Regions from separate parts of the Streptomyces sp. CS113 genome, predicted to be linked through region 2. Evidence: riboswitches for the same ligand, from Rfam matches in the RefSeq annotation. Region 2 holds a riboswitch; each other region holds the start of a gene.
What was found. Region 2 has a riboswitch for cobalamin ahead of B9W62_RS09380 (hypothetical protein). Riboswitches for the same ligand answer to the same signal wherever they lie in the genome.

Region 1 (3,860 bases), 4.5 Mb from region 2:
TCCTGGGTGCGGGCCTGGCCATCGCGCTCGGCACCTACCTGGGCGGCTGGCGCATCATCCGCACCATGGGCAAGGGCCTGACCGACCTCCAGCCGCAGCAGGGCTTCGCCGCCCAGACCAGTGCCGCCACGGTCATCCTGGCCTCCTCCCATCTCGGCTTCTCGCTGTCCACCACGCACTCGGTCTCCGGTGCGGTGATGGGCGCGGGCCTCGGCCGCAAGGGCGGCGTGGTCCGGTGGTCCACGGCCACCCGGATGTTCATCGCCTGGGGCCTGACGCTGCCCGCCGCGGCCCTGGTCGCCGCGCTCGCCGAGTGGGTCTGCCGCCTCGGCGACTGGGGCACGGCCCTCGTCGCGGTGTTCCTGGTCGCGTCCAGCTTCGCGATCTGGCGGATCTCGCGCCGCGAGGTCGTCGACCACACCAACGTCGTCGACGACGACCCGGTGGGCGCCGCCGAACCGGCCGGTGTGGTCACCACGGCGATGGCCGCGGTGTCGCCGCCCCCGGCGGGTGTGACCGAGGACCTGGCGGCCACCGTCCCGGCCCCGGCCACCACGCCGGACCCCAAGGCCCCGTCGGCCGCCACCACCGTCTGAACCCGCGTCCCGGGTACGAAGGAAGCGAACCTCCATGAGCATCGACTGGGCAGCCCTGGGCTCCGTCTTCGGCGTCAGCCTCGTGGCCACGGTGGCCCTGGTGGGCCTGTTCACCCTCGGCATCGTCGGCCTCTCCCGCCAGGAGCGGGCCGCCGCCGAGGGCGGCTCCGCGGCCCTCGCGGTCACCGGTGCGTACGCCTGCTTCGCGGCCTGCACGGCGGCGGTGGGCTACGGCATCTATCTGATCGTCGCCTGAGCGCCGCCCGGTTCACGGGCGCACTCGCCGGGGCGGGGCGCGGAACGGACTCGAACCGTTCCGCGCCCCGCCCCTTCGCGTGCCGGCGCACACCACTCGTGTGTGGGCCTTCGCACACTCCCCCGTCGCAGGTCAACGCCAGGTTGACGGGTGTTCGCGGGCCGTGGTGGACTTCCGGAGCCATCTACGGCGGCAGGAGAGGAAGCCCGGTGCGAATCCGGCGCGGTCCCGCCACTGTGACCGGGGAACAGGAACCCCCGGGAGCCAGGAACTCTCACCGCCGGACTCTTCGAACCAGGGCGTGGACACCCTGAGTGAGGACATGACGCGATGCCCGGCTGCCGCCACCGCTCGAGCCCGACACCCCGTACCCGGTGCTTCCCCGACCGTGTGACCGGCTGAACCCGTGCGTGCCGGACGCGTCTTCGCGTACGGCGCCGCCGCCGGCCTCCTCGGCGACCTCCTCCTCGGCGACCCGCGCCGGGGACACCCGGTCGCCGCGTTCGGCCGTGCCGCGGGCGCCGTGGAACGGGTGCTGTGGCGGGACCACCGGGGCTGGGGCGCCCTGCACACCGCCGTGTGCGCCGGGGGCGCCGCCGCGATCGGTACGGTCGCCGCGCACGCCGTACGCCGCTCCCCCGCCGCCCGCGTCGCGCTGACCGGCGCGGCCACCTGGGCCGTCGTCGGCGGCACCTCGCTGGCCCGCGAGGCCGCCGCGATCGGCCGGGCCCTGGACGCCGGGGACGTCGAGGCGGCGCGGGCGCGGCTGCCGCACCTGTGCGGGCGGGACCCGCAGGCGCTGGACGCCGACGGCGTCGCCAGGGCCGTCGTCGAGTCCGTCGCCGAGAACACCTCGGACGCGGTCGTGGGCGCCCTGGTGTGGGGCGCCGTGGCGGGTGTGCCAGGACTGCTCGGCTTCCGGGCCGTCAACACGCTGGACGCCATGGTCGGCCACAAGTCGCCCCGGTACCGCCGCTACGGCTGGGCCTCGGCCCGCCTGGACGACCTCGCGGGCTGGCCGGGCGCCCGGCTGACCGCCGTCCTGACCACCGTCGCCGGGGGCGATCCGCGGGGCGCCGTACGGGCCTGGCGTGCGGACGCCGCACAGCATCCGAGTCCCAACGCCGGGCCCGTGGAGGCCTCGTTCGCCGGCGCCCTGGGCGTCCGGCTCGGCGGGACGCTCTCCTACGGCGGGCGGGTCGAGCACCGGCCCGTCCTCAACGGCGCCGCGGGACGCGCCGTCCGGGCCGGTTCGGGCGACATCGACCGGGCGGTACGGCTCTCCCGGCGCGTGGGCTGGCTGGCGCTGGGCGTGTGCGCCGGCGCACGACTGCTCGCGCGCGGAGCCTCCGCCGCCGCGGCGGAGCGGGACGTCACGAAGGGACGTACGTCATGAACGGTGGCCTGCTCGTCGCCGGCACCACCTCCGACGCCGGCAAGAGCGTCGTCACCGCCGGGATCTGCCGCTGGCTGGTGCGTCAGGGCGTCAAGGTCGCGCCCTTCAAGGCGCAGAACATGTCGCTGAACTCCTTCGTGACCCGCGAGGGCGCGGAGATCGGGCGGGCCCAGGCCATGCAGGCCCAGGCCTGCCGGGTGGAGCCCACCGCGCACATGAACCCGGTGCTGCTCAAGCCCGGCGGGGAGCGCAGCAGCCAGGTGGTGCTGCTCGGCAGGCCGGTCGGCGAGATGAGCGCCCGGGGCTACCACGGCGGGCGCCAGGCGCGGCTGCTCGGCACGGTGCTGGACTCGCTCGCCGAACTGCGCGCCACGTACGACGCGGTGATCTGCGAGGGGGCGGGCAGCCCGGCCGAGATCAACCTGCGCCGCACCGACATCGTGAACATGGGGATCGCCCGGGGCGCCCGACTGCCCGTCCTCGTCGTCGGCGACATCGACCGCGGGGGCGTCTTCGCCTCGTTCTTCGGCACGGTGGCGCTGCTGGCGCCCGAGGACCAGGCGCTGGTCGCCGGGTTCCTGGTGAACAAGTTCCGGGGTGATGTGTCGCTCCTGGAGCCCGGGTTGGAGATGCTGCACGGCCTCACCGGGCGGCACACGTACGGCGTGCTGCCCTTCCGGCACGGGCTCGGCATCGACGAGGAGGACGGTCTGCGGGTCTCGCTGCGCGGGACCGTGCGGGAGTCGGTGGTCGCGCCGCCGGTCGGCGAGGACGTGCTGCGGGTCGCGGTCTGCGCGGTCCCGCTGATGTCCAACTTCACGGACGTGGACGCGCTGGCCGCCGAACCGGGCGTCGTGGTGCGGTTCGTGGACCGGCCGGAGGAGCTGGTCGACGCGGATCTCGTCGTCGTGCCGGGAACACGGGGCACGGTGCGGGCCCTGGAGTGGCTGCGGGAGCGGGGGCTCGCGCGGGCGATCGTGCGCAGGGTCGCCGACCAGCGGCCCGTGCTCGGCATCTGCGGCGGCTTCCAGCTCCTCGGGGAGCACATCGAGGACGAGGTCGAGTCGCGCGCCGGGCACGTGGACGGGCTCGGACTGCTGCCCGTGCGGGTGCGGTTCGCCCGCGAGAAGACCCTCACCCGGCCGGTGGGCGAGGCCCTCGGCGAGCGCGTCGAGGGGTACGAGATCCACCACGGGGTCGCCGAGGTGACGGGCGGCAGCCCCTTCTTGGACGGCTGCCGGGTCGGACAGACCTGGGGCACCCACTGGCACGGTTCGCTGGAGTCGGACGGCTTCCGGCGGGCGTTCCTGCGCGAGGTGGCCGCCGCCGCGGGCCGCCGCTTCGTGCCGGCCCCCGACACCTCGTTCGCCGCGCTGCGCGAGGAGCAGCTCGACCGGCTCGGCGACCTGATCGAACACCACGCGGACACCGACGCGCTGTGGCGGCTCATCGAGTCCGGCGCGCCGCAAGGACTGCCCTTCATTCCACCGGGAGCGCCCGCATGAGCACAGTGCTGTTGTTGTCGACCGCCGACACGGATCTGCTGGCGGCCCGCGCGTCGGGCGCCGACTACCTGATCGGCAACCCGACCCGGGTCGACGTACGGGAGGAA
Region 2 (3,860 bases):
CCGTGACCAGTCCGGCTCCTGCCGGCCGGCGCCCAGCGCGTGCGTCACGATGCCCCACACCTGGCCCGGCGGCACGTGCACGGAGCCGATCGCGAGGCCCGCCGTCGCGGAGACGACGAGCAGGGCGGTGAGTACCAGCAGCGTGACGCCGAGCCGCGTACGGCCCCGTCCTGATCCGGTGGACTCCCGCCCCCGCACCGTCCCTTCGGCGGACGTGCCGGTGGCGGCCCGGGTCACCGGAAGCTCTCGGGGTGCAGTCCGCGGGCCAGGCCGTCGACCGCGTAGGCCGAGCGGATGCCGACCAGCGTCGCGGTCAGCGGCAGGACGACGAACCGCTTGTTCCTGATGGCGGGTACGTCGGCGAGCGCCGGCTGGGCTAGCAGGAACCTCTTCTTCTCCTCGACGCTTCCGGCGCCGGCGTAGTCGTAGACGGCGATGACTTCCGGCTTGCGCTCGACGACCTGCTCCCAGGAGACGTCGCCGAAGACGTCGTCCAGGTCGGCGAAGACGTTCTCGCCGCCGGCCAGCCGGATCAGGTCGGTGCCCAGGCCCTTGCCGCCCGCGGTGAAGGCGCTCTTGTCGCCACTGTCGTAGACGAAGACGGGCACCTCGGCCTCGCCCGCCACCTCGGCGGCTGCCCTGCCGACGCGGCGTCGCAGGTCGGTGACCAACTCCTCCGCCCGGTCCGGGACACCGAAGATCCTGCCGACCGTGCGGATCTCCTCGTAGGTGTCCTCCATCGTCACTTGCTTCTTGCCGCAGTACTCGCGGTTGAGGTAGGTGTCGATGCCGGCGTCGGCGAACGCCGTGCGGGAACGGCCCTCGTGCTCCGAGAAGGCGCTGCCGTAGCCGCCGTAGACGAAGTCGGGTTCGGCGTCCAGGATCCTCTCGAACGACGGTTCCTTCTTCGCCAGTTCGGGTATCGCCGCGTAGTCCTTCTCCAGCTCGGGCAGGACGGCGGAGTCGGGGAACGCCGTGCCGACCATGCGGTCCTTCAGACCGAGGGCGAGCATGAGTTCCGCCGGGTGCTGGTGGATGGTGACCACCCGCGACGGCGGCTCGTCGTAGGTCGTCCGCACGCCGCAGTTGTCGATGGTGACCGGGAAGCCCGCGGGCGCGGCGGCGGTGGCCTTGGGGTCCCCGCCGCCCTCGTCGGACGAACCGCATCCGGTGGTCAGCAGCACCGACGAAAGAGCCACGGCAGCGGCCGTGGCACGGAGGAGCCCGCGCGTGCGGGCAGGGGTGAACAAGGGGGACACGTGAAGCCTCCTGGAGTCCGCGCTCCTCGGATCGGGCCCGCGACGGACCAGTGTCCTGACTCCCGGATCGACGTTCCCTCCGCCTTCCCGCGCTCGGCGCAGTGGCATGTCGGAGGGGCGCTCCCCGGTCACAGTGGCGGGACCGTGCCGGATTCGCACCGGCTTCCTGTCTCCCGTCGCGGCGATGACCAGGCGATCCTACGGTTCCCCGAGCCGACGGCGAAAGGGCGGGCGTGCGGGGCCGGGCCGCGCCGCGCAGTTCGTGGCGCCGCTCCGCCGTGGCGCCGCTCCGCCGCGGCACTGCGGCACCGCTCCGCCGCGGACCTGCGGCACCGCGGCACCGCGGCACCGCGGCGAAGCGAACACCCGGTGACAGGCGCACCGTTCCGTGAGCGCCGTCCCGTGGGAGGATGGCGGGCGACAAGGCGACGGCGGAACGAGGAAGCCGGTGAGAATCCGGCGCGGTCCCGCCACTGTGATCGGCGAGCGCGTCCCGACAGGCCACTGCCCGGCAGCGGGTGGGAAGGCCGGGGCGGGCGGCGACCCGAGAGCCAGGAGACTCACGCGGTCGCCTCCTCGACGGACCACCGGGGCGGATCTCCCCGGAGAGAGGGACGGCACCCATGCCCGCGACGCCGACCGGACGAACGACCCACGACGCCAGGACCGGAGCGGGGGCCGGTGGCCCGGCGCCCTGCCGCGTCGTCGTGTGCCGCGACTGCTGCTGCGGCAGCCCCAAGGTGACCGGAGTCGACCACGCGGCCCAGACCGAACGCCTGCGCGCCGCGGTACCGGTACGCGTCTCCGACTGCCTCGACGCCTGCGACCACGCCAACGTCGTCGTCGTCCAGCCCTCCGCGGAGGGCCGGGCAGCCGGGGCCCGGCCCGTGTGGCTGGGGCTGGTCAACGACCCGGACGCGACCGAGGACATCGCCGCCTGGGCACGCGCCGGCGGACCGGGCGTCGCGCCGCGGCCGGACATCCTCGACCTGTACGCCATCACGCCGCCGCGACGGCGTAGGGCCTTCTGACCCCGCGGACGGAGAGCCGGGGGAGGGAGGGAGGAGGACGGGGAATCCGTACGAAGCCCGTGCCTCGTCGGCGTCCGTCGGCGCCGCCCCGCACGGGATCGTCCCCGGCCTGGCCGGGCCACCGTCCGCTCAGAGGGTGTCGGTTCGCTTTTCGAGGCGGGTGCCGTTGCGAAGAGTGATCGACATCAGGTCGCTGGGGGCGTCCAGTTCCAGGCGGTGCCAGCGACCGCGGGGGACGATCACGGCGGTGCCTTCCTGCAACTGCACCATCTCCTCGGCCTCGCCGGGCCCGTTGGGACGGAAGTGGAGGCGGACGCCGCCGGCCAGACAGCACACGGCTTCCTCGGCCTCCGGGTGCATCTCCCAGTGGTCGGCGTGAACGTCGGCGTCGGTCTCCACGTGGAACGTGGCGATCTGCCAGGCGCCGGAGCCGTTGCTCGTCATCTGCCGTTCGGTGGCTCGGACGTCGCCGTCGGGGTGGAAGTGCAGCGCCGAGGCGAACAGGTCGACGGTGGTGGTTTTCATGACGGTGTTCCTTCCAGCTGGTTCTCTTCGGGGGCGGTGGATTGCGGGAGAGGTGTGACGGGCCGGCGGCGCGGCAGCACACCGATCGCCACGACCGCCGCGAGCACGAAGACGGCGGCGGCGACGGCCAGGCCCAGGGCGTAGCCGTCGTTGAGCGCGGCGGGGCCGGTGGCTGTGCCGGTGTGAAGCGCGGCAATGGTGGCCAGGGCAGCCAGGCCGATGGAGCCGCCGAGTTGGCGGGAGCTGTTCATCAGGCCGGAGGCCATGCCGGCCTCACGCGCAGCGACGCCGGTGGTCGCGGCAGCGGCGACCGGGGCCAGGACCAGTCCGGCGCCGACGCTGGTGACGAGGGAGGGGCCGAGCACGTCGGTGAGGAAACTGCCGTCGGGGCTGATGAGGGCGAACCAGGCCAGGCCCGCGGCGGCCAGCAGGGCGCCGGGCACCAGGGACACGCGGGGGGTGCGTGCCGCGGTGATGCGGGTCGCGACGACGGTCCCCGCAACGAGACCCAGGGAGAAGGGCAGAAATGCGGTGCCGGTCGCTGCGGCACCCATGCCCAGGACCTGCTGCATGTACAGGGACACGAAGTAGAACGCCGTGAACTGCCCGGCCGCGGCAAGGAACACCAGCACGTTCGCGCCGGCGACCCAGCGGCTGCGCAGCAGGCCGAGGCGCAGCAGCGGTGCGTCGGCCCTCGACTCGGCGAAGACGAAGACGGTCAGCACTACGGCCGCGGCAGCGAGGGTCGCCCACGTGACCGGGGAGTCCCAGCCAAGGGTGTCGGTGCGGACGACACCGAGCACCAGCAGCCCGACTCCGCCGGTCGCCAGGACGGCGCCCGGCGCGTCCAGCCGTTCGCGCCGGGCCGGTGCTGTTCCGGCGGGCACCCCGGCGGGGACGAGAGCGAGAGCCGCTATGACGATGGGCAGGTTGATCAGCATGACCCAGCGCCAGCCCGCGTACTCGGTCAGCAGCCCGCCTGCCAGCACGCCCAGCGCGCCACCTGCGGCGTTCACCGCGCTCCACACTCCGAGCGCGCGGACGC
Region 3 (3,860 bases), 810 kb from region 2:
GGTCGGCATGGTCTACGGCACGGTCGCCGCCTACGGTGTCGCCTCGCCGACGCAGAAGCACTTCGGCGGCTCCTCCGACGAGATCCCCGGCATCGGCGAGATCGGCTACATCGGGCTCACCGCCTTCGTGCTGAACGTCCTGGTCACCGTGGTCCTGACCTTCGTCCTGCGGGCGGCCAAGGCGCCCGACGGCGTCGACGAGACCAAGCCGAGCGACTACACGGCGGACGCCGGCGACCCCGGCGTCCAGGTGGAACTGCCGCCGGCCACGGCGGGCAGCTCGCACTAGCGGCGCCCCTTCAGCGGGCCGTCGGAGAAATCCGGCGGCCCGTTGCCGTACCCGTCGGAGAAATCCGGCGGCCCGTTGCCGTACCCGTCGGGCACACTCGGCGTCATGGACTTCGTGATCCGGCGGGCGACGGCCGAGGAGTACGACACCCTCGGCGAGATCACCGCGCAGGCCTACCTGCGCGACGGCCTCCTCGACTTCGGGGAGAGCGATGCGTATCTCGACGAGCTGAGGAACGTGGCCAAGCGCGCGACCGCCGCCGAGGTGCTGGACGCCGTGGCCGACGGCCGGGTGCTCGGCGGCGTGACCTTCGTGCCGTCCGGCGGCCCCATGGCGGACATAGCGCGCCCCGGCGAGGCCGAGATACGCATGCTCGCCGTCGCCCGCGAGGCGCGCGGCCGCGGGGCGGGCGAGGCCCTCGTGCGCGCCTGCGTCGACCGGGCCCGGGCCGTCGAGGGCTGCCGGAGCGTCGTGCTGTCGACCCAGGCCACCATGCGCACCGCCCACCGCCTCTACGAGCGTCTGGGCTTCGTCCGCACGCCCGACCGCGACTGGAATCCCGTGCCGGAGCTGGACGACATCATGCTGCTCACCTACGAACTGACGCTCTGACACGCTCGCGGCACCCCGGCACGGCACCCCGCCGGGACACAACATCTGGGGGTGCTCGCGCCACCCGGCACAAGATGTATGCTCGTGCTCGCTGTCGCCGCAGGGGAATCCGGTGCGAATCCGGAACTGTCCCGCAACGGTGTACTTGCGTGCATCCGTACGTCTTCGCACGTGCGCGCACGCCTGTCCAGTCCGAGGACCTGCCGACAGTGCGCCCGGCCGCCCTGGCCCGGGTGCCATGACGTCCGGGCCTCGTGGAGTGGGCCGGTGGACGCGACGCCGCGTGCGCTCGTGAGCTGCCCCCTGCCCTCCCTCCGCCAGGCCCCGTGCCGAGCGAGGGAGTGCTCCACGTGACCATCGCGCCAGCCGATCCGGCTTCAGCGACCCCGGCGACGGCGACCGGGGAACCCGACGGACCCGGTGCCGCCCTGCTGCGGACCCTGACCGGGCTGACCGCCGACCTCCAGGGCGCCGACCCCGGCCGGGTGGCCGCCGCCGCGCTGCGCGGCCGGTCCGCCCACGCGGACGAGGCCGAGCTGCGGGAGCTGGCCACCGAGGCGGCCGCCGGTCTGATCTCCGAGGACCCGGTCTACTCCCGGCTGGCCGCCCGCCTGCTGACCATCGGCATCCGCGCCGAGGCGGCCTCCCAGGGCGTCGTCACCTTCACCGACTCCGTCGCCACCGGCCACCGCGAGGGCCTGATCGCCGACCGCACCGCCGCCTTCGTACGGCTGCACGCGGAACGCCTGGACGCGCTGATCGACCGGGCCGCCGACGACCGCTTCGGCTACTTCGGGCTGCGTACGCTCTACAGCCGCTACCTGCTCCGGCATCCGATCACCCGCAAGGCCGTCGAGACGCCCCAGCACTTCCTGCTGCGGGTGGCCGCCGGACTCGCCGAGGACGACACGGTGCGCGCGGTGGACGAGGTCGCCGCGCTGTACGGGCTGATGAGCCGCCTGGACTACCTGCCCTCCTCCCCCACCCTCTTCAACTCCGGCACCCGGCACGCCCAGATGTCGTCCTGCTACCTCCTGGACTCCCCCAAGGACGAGCTGGACTCCCTCTACGACCGCCTCCACCAGGTCGCCCGCCTCTCCAAGCACGCCGGCGGCATCGGCATCGCCTACTCCCGCGTCCGCGCCCGGGGTTCGCTGATCCGCGGCACCAACGGGCACTCCAACGGCATCGTCCCGTTCCTGAAGACGCTGGACGCCTCGGTCGCCGCCGTGAACCAGGGCGGCCGGCGCAAGGGCGCCGCCGCCGTCTACCTGGAGACCTGGCACGCGGACGTCGAGGAGTTCCTGGAGCTGCGGGACAACACCGGCGAGGACGCCCGCCGTACGCACAACCTGAACCTCGCGCACTGGATCCCGGACGAGTTCATGCGCCGGGTGGACGCCGACGGGACCTGGTCGCTGTTCTCCCCGGCCGACGTGCCGGAGCTGACCGACCTGTGGGGCGAGGAGTTCGACGCCGCCTACCGCAGGGCGGAGGAGGCGGGGCTCGCCCGCAGGACGCTGCCCGCCCGTGAGCTGTACGGCCGCATGATGCGCACCCTCGCGCAGACCGGCAACGGCTGGATGACCTTCAAGGACACCGCCAACCGCACCGCGAACCAGACCGCGACCCCCGGCCACGTCGTCCACTCCTCCAACCTCTGCACGGAGATCCTGGAGGTCACCGACGACGGGGAGACGGCGGTCTGCAACCTGGGCTCGGTCAACCTGGGCGCCTTCGCCGACCCCGCGAGCGGCGACATGGACTGGGAGCGCCTGGACGCCACCGTCCGCACCGCCGTCACCTTCCTGGACCGGATCGTCGACATCAACTTCTACCCGACCGAGCAGGCCGCCCGCTCCAACGCCCGCTGGCGCCCGGTCGGCCTCGGCGCGATGGGCCTCCAGGACGTCTTCTTCCAGCTCCGGCTGCCCTTCGACTCCCCCGAGGCGAAGGCGCTGTCCACCCGCATCGCCGAGCGGATCATGCTCGCCGCGTACGAGACGTCCGCCGACCTCGCCGAGCGCAGCGGTCCGGTGCCGGCCTGGGAGAAGACCCGTACGGCCCAGGGGGTGCTCCACCCCGACCACTACGGCGTCGAGCCCGCCTGGCCGGAGCGCTGGGCCGCGCTGCGCGAGCGCATGGCCACCACCGGGCTGCGCAACTCCCTGCTCCTGGCCATCGCGCCGACCGCGACCATCGCCTCCATCGCCGGGGTCTACGAGTGCATCGAGCCGCAGGTGTCCAACCTGTTCAAGCGCGAGACGCTGTCCGGCGAGTTCCTCCAGGTCAACTCCTACCTGGTGGACGACCTCAAGCGGCTCGGCGTGTGGGACGCCCGCACCCGTGAGGCGCTGCGCGAGGCCAACGGCTCGGTGCAGGGCTTCTCCTGGATCCCCGAGGACGTGCGGGCGCTGTACCGCACCGCCTGGGAGATCCCGCAGCGCGGCCTGATCGACATGGCCGCCGCCCGCACCCCGTACCTCGACCAGGCCCAGTCGCTGAACCTGTTCCTGGAGACGCCGACCATCGGGAAGCTCTCCTCGATGTACGCCTACGCCTGGAAGCAGGGCCTGAAGACCACGTACTACCTGCGCTCCCGCCCGGCGACCCGGATCGCCCGCGCCGCGGCCCGCGCCACCACCGTCCCCGTGCAGGCCGGCCCCGACTCCGAAGCGGTCGCCTGCTCCCTGGAAAACCCCGAGTCCTGCGAGGCCTGCCAGTAATGACCACCGAGATCCCCGCGACCCGCGCCACCAAGAACCTGCTCGACCCGGGCTTCGAGCTGACCCTGCGCCCCATGCGCTACCCGGACTTCTACGAGCGCTACCGGGACGCCATCAAGAACACCTGGCACGTCGAGGAGGTCGACCTCCACTCGGACGTCGCCGACCTCGCGAAGCTCAGCCCCGAGGAGCAGCACCTGATCGGCCGTCTGGTGGCCTTCTTCGCCACCGGC
Region 4 (3,860 bases), 1.6 Mb from region 2:
AGCACGAAGGCCGGCACCCCGATCAGCGAGGTCACGACGCCCACCGGCACCTCCTGGGGGGCGAGGACGGTACGGGCCAGGGTGTCGACCCACACCAGGAACACGGCGCCGGCGAGGGCGCAGACCGGCAGCAGCCGGGCATGGCCGGGGCCGGTGAGCGCCCGTACCGCGTGCGGCAGTACCAGCCCGACGAAGCCGATCGCGCCGGCCGAGGCGACCAGGGCGGCGGTGAGCAGGGCGGTGGCGCACAGCAGCACCAGCCGGGTACGGGCCACGCGGACGCCGAGCGCGGCCGCCGCGTCCTGGCCGAAGGCGAAGGCGTCCAGCGTCCTGGCGTAGCCGAGGCACACGGCCAGGACCGGCACCAGGACGGCCGTGCCGGTCCGTACGTCGCTCCAGCCCGCGCCGCCGAGTGAGCCGAGCAGCCAGAACAGCACGCCGCGGGTGGTCTCGGCGTCGGCGGCGGTCATGACCACGAACGACGTGAGCGCGGAGAACAGCTGCATCGCCGCCACACCCGCGAGCACCACCCGGTCCGTGGTCCCGCCGAGGCTGTGGCTGAGCAGCATCACCAGCGCGAAGGAGCAGACCGCCCCGATGAACGCCCCGCCGGAAACGGACAGCGCGCCACCGCCCACGCCGAGGACGACGACCAGCACGGCGCCGGTCGAGGCGCCGGAGGAGACGCCGAGGACGAAGGGGTCGGCGAGCGGGTTGCGCAGCAGTGACTGGAGGACGGCCCCGCACACGGCGAGTCCGGCGCCGCACACCGCCGCGAGCAGGGTGCGGGGCAGGCGCAGGTCCCAGACGATGCCGTCGCGGATCGGCGAGACGCCCTCGGCGCCGGTGCCGGCACCGAGGTGGGCGGCGATCACGGACCACACGTCGGCGACGCCGATGTCGGCCGGGCCGATGGTCACGGCGACGGCCACGGAGGCGCACAGGGCGACGACTCCGGCCGCCGCCCACGCGAGGGGGGCGCGCCGGGACGCGCGTGGGCCGGAGACGGACGCCGGTGCCGCGGCCGTCCGGCTCGCGGACGTCACTTGGCGAGCCCGAACTCGCGCAGCGCCGCCGCCACCTGTTCCACGCCCTCGACGGTACGGATGGTGGGGTTCATGGCCTGTCCGCTGAGCAGCACGTAGCGCTTCTTCCGGACGGCGGTCATGTTCCTGGTCACGGGGTTGGACTCGAGGAACTCGATCTTCTTCGCCGCGGTCTCGGCCGTCTGGGACTTGCGGGTGAGGTCGCCGAGGACCAGGACGTCGGGGTCGCGGTCGGCGACGGTCTCCCAGCCGGCCTGCGGCCACTCCTCGTGGGTGTCGTCCATGGCGTTCTCGGCGCCGACCGCGCGGGTGATGACGCCGGGGGCGCCGCAGCAGCCCGCGAGGTAGGGCGAGGTGGAGTTGGCGAACCAGTACATGAGGGTGACGCCGGAGGCGTCGATGCCGGACGTCGCCCCGTCGACCCTGGACTCGAGGTCGGCGACGAGCTTCTCGCCGCGCTCCTCGACGTCGAAGAGGCGGGCCAGATCGCGGACTTCGCCGTAGACGGTGTCCATGGTGAGAGGCTCGCTCCGGACGCCGTCGCCGTCGCCGCTGTTGTCCTTGCCCGCGCAGTCGGACGGGGACAGGTAGGCCGGCACACCGAGTCGGGTGAACCGTTCGCGGGTGGCCACGCCGCCGGTGCCGAGCGTGGAGGCGAAGGAGGCGGCGACGAAGTCGGGTTCGGCGTCCAGGACCGTCTCGAGGGACGGCATGTCGTCGGCGAGCCGGGGGACTTCGGAGTTCGCCTTCTCCAGTCCCTTCATGACCGGGTCGGTCCAGGTGGCGGTGCCCGCCATGCGGTCGGCGAGGCCGAGTGAGAGCAGGATCTCCGTGGTGCCCTGGTTGAGGGAGACCGCCCGGCGCGGCGGCGCGGTGACCCGGACGTCGTGCCCGCAGTCCCGGACGGTGCGGGGATAACCGGCCGGGGCTGCCGCGTCGTCATTGGCCGCCCCGGAGCCGCACCCGGAGGCCAGCAGGGCGCCGGACAGGAGCAGGACGGGACCGCGCAGGGCACGGCGGGAAAGGAGGGGGCGGCGGGGGCCGACGGGACCTGCTGCGGACAAGGGGGATCCTCTGGCGTCGAGGGCTCATGCGCGAAGCCCGTCCGTACGATGCGGCCCGCGCCGCACGCGGCGCGGGTGCCAGCAGGTCTTCGGACTCGGGTTCGACCGGACGGAACGCCTTCCCGGACGGCGTACGCCGCCCAGTGGCCCGTGTTCCGCCCGTCCCCCTCACCGCTGCGCGTCAGTTCCGGATTCGCACCGGATTCCCTGACCCACCAGGTGGGTTCGACTGGCTTGCGCAAGCTACCACAGGGGCACCGCCCCGCCGGGGGGCGGGCCACTGCCCGACCCGCTCCCCCGGCCCCTCGGGCCGCCACGCCCGCCCGCGCGTCAGCTCTTCGGCATGAGGACGGTGTCGATGATGTAGACGTTGGCGTTGGCGGTCTTCACGTTGCCGCAGACGACCTTGGCCGAGTCGTTGACCTCGTAGGACTCGTCCGAACCCGAGGTGGTCAGCTTCGACTTCTGCAACGTGTCGAAGGAGCCGTTCTCCAGGTCCGCGGGCGCGAGCTTCTGGCCCACGACGTGGTAGGTCAGGATGTCGGTGAGCATCGCCTTGTCGGCCAGCACCTTGTCCAGGTCGGCCTTCGGGATCTTGGCGAAGGCGTCGTTGGTCGGCGCGAAGACGGTGATGTTCTCCGCGTTGTTGAGCGTGTCGACCAGACCGGCCTTCTGCACCGCGGACACCAGCGTGGACAGGGCCGGGTTGTTCGAGGCGGCCGTGGCGACGGGGTCCTTGGCCATGCCGTCGAACGAACCGGCGCCCTCCTTCGGCACCGTGGAGCAGGCCGGACCGAACGGCTCGTCGGAGCCCTCCATGCCGCCGGAGGTGTCGGCCGACTGGTCGTCGGTCGCCGCGGGGGCCGAGGAGGCGGCCTGCGCGGAGTCCGAGGAGCCGCTGTCGCCGTCGTCGGAACAGGCGGCCAGGGACAGGGGCAGGACGGCGGCCGCGACGACGGCGACGGCGGAGCGGCGGATACGGGCGTTCATGGAGAATCTCCCTGAAAACGGGCAGCTCAAAGGCTGCGTTCGGTACGGAGGTCGGTGCGCGTGGTGCGCGGTGGTCGGTGCTGGATCGATGTGGTGTGCGGCGGTCCGCCGAGTACGCGGCGCCGTGGTGCGGTGGCCGGCCGACCCGGGTCCGGAGTCGGCCGCCGGTTCACTCTCGGCGTGGTCTCGGTTCTCGCCTCACACGGGGAATCCGGAGCCGCCCCGGCCCCGGATTGGTGACTCACCCGATCGAGTGAGGGAGTCTCACAGCGGCGTCGCGGTCCGGAGGATGAGGAACATCGTCACGGCGGCGTCCGCGGACGACATCGCCGAGACGGCGGTGCCCGCCGCCGCGCCCCAGGCGGCCAGGCCCACCGAGGTGAACACCGGGGGCCAGGTGCGGACCGCGGGGGCGGGGCCGAGCAGGGCGGCCACCCGGCGCGGCACCGGACCGGGCGCCGCGAGTCCGGCGAGGGTGCTGACGGGAGTGCCGCGGGAGACCAGGGCCGCCTTGCCGATCGCCGTCGCGACCGTCCGCCGGTCGCCGACCGTGCGGGCGGCGGTCTCGTCCGCCCACCGCTCCGCCGTGTAGGCGACGGCGGTTCTCAGCGGGCGCAGGAACGGGTTGGCCAGTGCGGCGAGGCGGACGGCGAGCAGAAAGCGGTGGTGCCCGGCGGCGAGGTGGGCGCGCTCGTGGGCGAACAGGGCCCGCCGCTCACCCGGTTCGAGGCAGTCCAGCAGGGCCGTACTCACCACCACG

Region 1: another riboswitch for cobalamin. It lies ahead of B9W62_RS29875 (cobalamin biosynthesis protein); the one in region 2 lies ahead of B9W62_RS09380 (hypothetical protein).
Region 3: another riboswitch for cobalamin. It lies ahead of B9W62_RS12845 (ribonucleoside-diphosphate reductase subunit alpha); the one in region 2 lies ahead of B9W62_RS09380 (hypothetical protein).
Region 4: another riboswitch for cobalamin. It lies ahead of B9W62_RS02415 (ABC transporter substrate-binding protein); the one in region 2 lies ahead of B9W62_RS09380 (hypothetical protein).

What each region holds. Positions count from the first base shown of each region.
Region 1 is NZ_KZ195574.1:6,658,539-6,662,398, reverse strand. It holds gene pitH (low-affinity phosphate transporter PitH) at 1-596, shown strand, start outside; gene B9W62_RS29880 (hypothetical protein) at 631-852, shown strand; cobalamin riboswitch at 1,002-1,147, shown strand; gene B9W62_RS29875 (cobalamin biosynthesis protein) at 1,259-2,248, shown strand; gene B9W62_RS29870 (cobyric acid synthase) at 2,245-3,753, shown strand; gene cobN (cobaltochelatase subunit CobN) at 3,750-3,860, shown strand, end outside.
Region 2 is NZ_KZ195574.1:2,176,199-2,180,058, reverse strand. It holds gene B9W62_RS09390 (FecCD family ABC transporter permease) at 1-198, opposite strand, end outside; gene B9W62_RS09385 (ABC transporter substrate-binding protein) at 234-1,259, opposite strand; cobalamin riboswitch at 1,308-1,429, opposite strand; cobalamin riboswitch at 1,695-1,821, shown strand; gene B9W62_RS09380 (hypothetical protein) at 1,883-2,290, shown strand; gene B9W62_RS09375 (cupin domain-containing protein) at 2,420-2,815, opposite strand; gene B9W62_RS09370 (MFS transporter) at 2,812-3,860, opposite strand, start outside.
Region 3 is NZ_KZ195574.1:2,990,151-2,994,010, forward strand. It holds gene mctP (monocarboxylate uptake permease MctP) at 1-289, shown strand, start outside; gene B9W62_RS12840 (GNAT family N-acetyltransferase) at 395-901, shown strand; cobalamin riboswitch at 963-1,124, shown strand; gene B9W62_RS12845 (ribonucleoside-diphosphate reductase subunit alpha) at 1,252-3,627, shown strand; gene B9W62_RS12850 (ribonucleotide-diphosphate reductase subunit beta) at 3,627-3,860, shown strand, end outside.
Region 4 is NZ_KZ195574.1:607,084-610,943, forward strand. It holds gene B9W62_RS02410 (FecCD family ABC transporter permease) at 1-1,046, opposite strand, end outside; gene B9W62_RS02415 (ABC transporter substrate-binding protein) at 1,043-2,110, opposite strand; cobalamin riboswitch at 2,173-2,359, opposite strand; gene B9W62_RS02420 (fasciclin domain-containing protein) at 2,441-3,100, opposite strand; gene B9W62_RS02425 (M56 family metallopeptidase) at 3,365-3,860, opposite strand, start outside.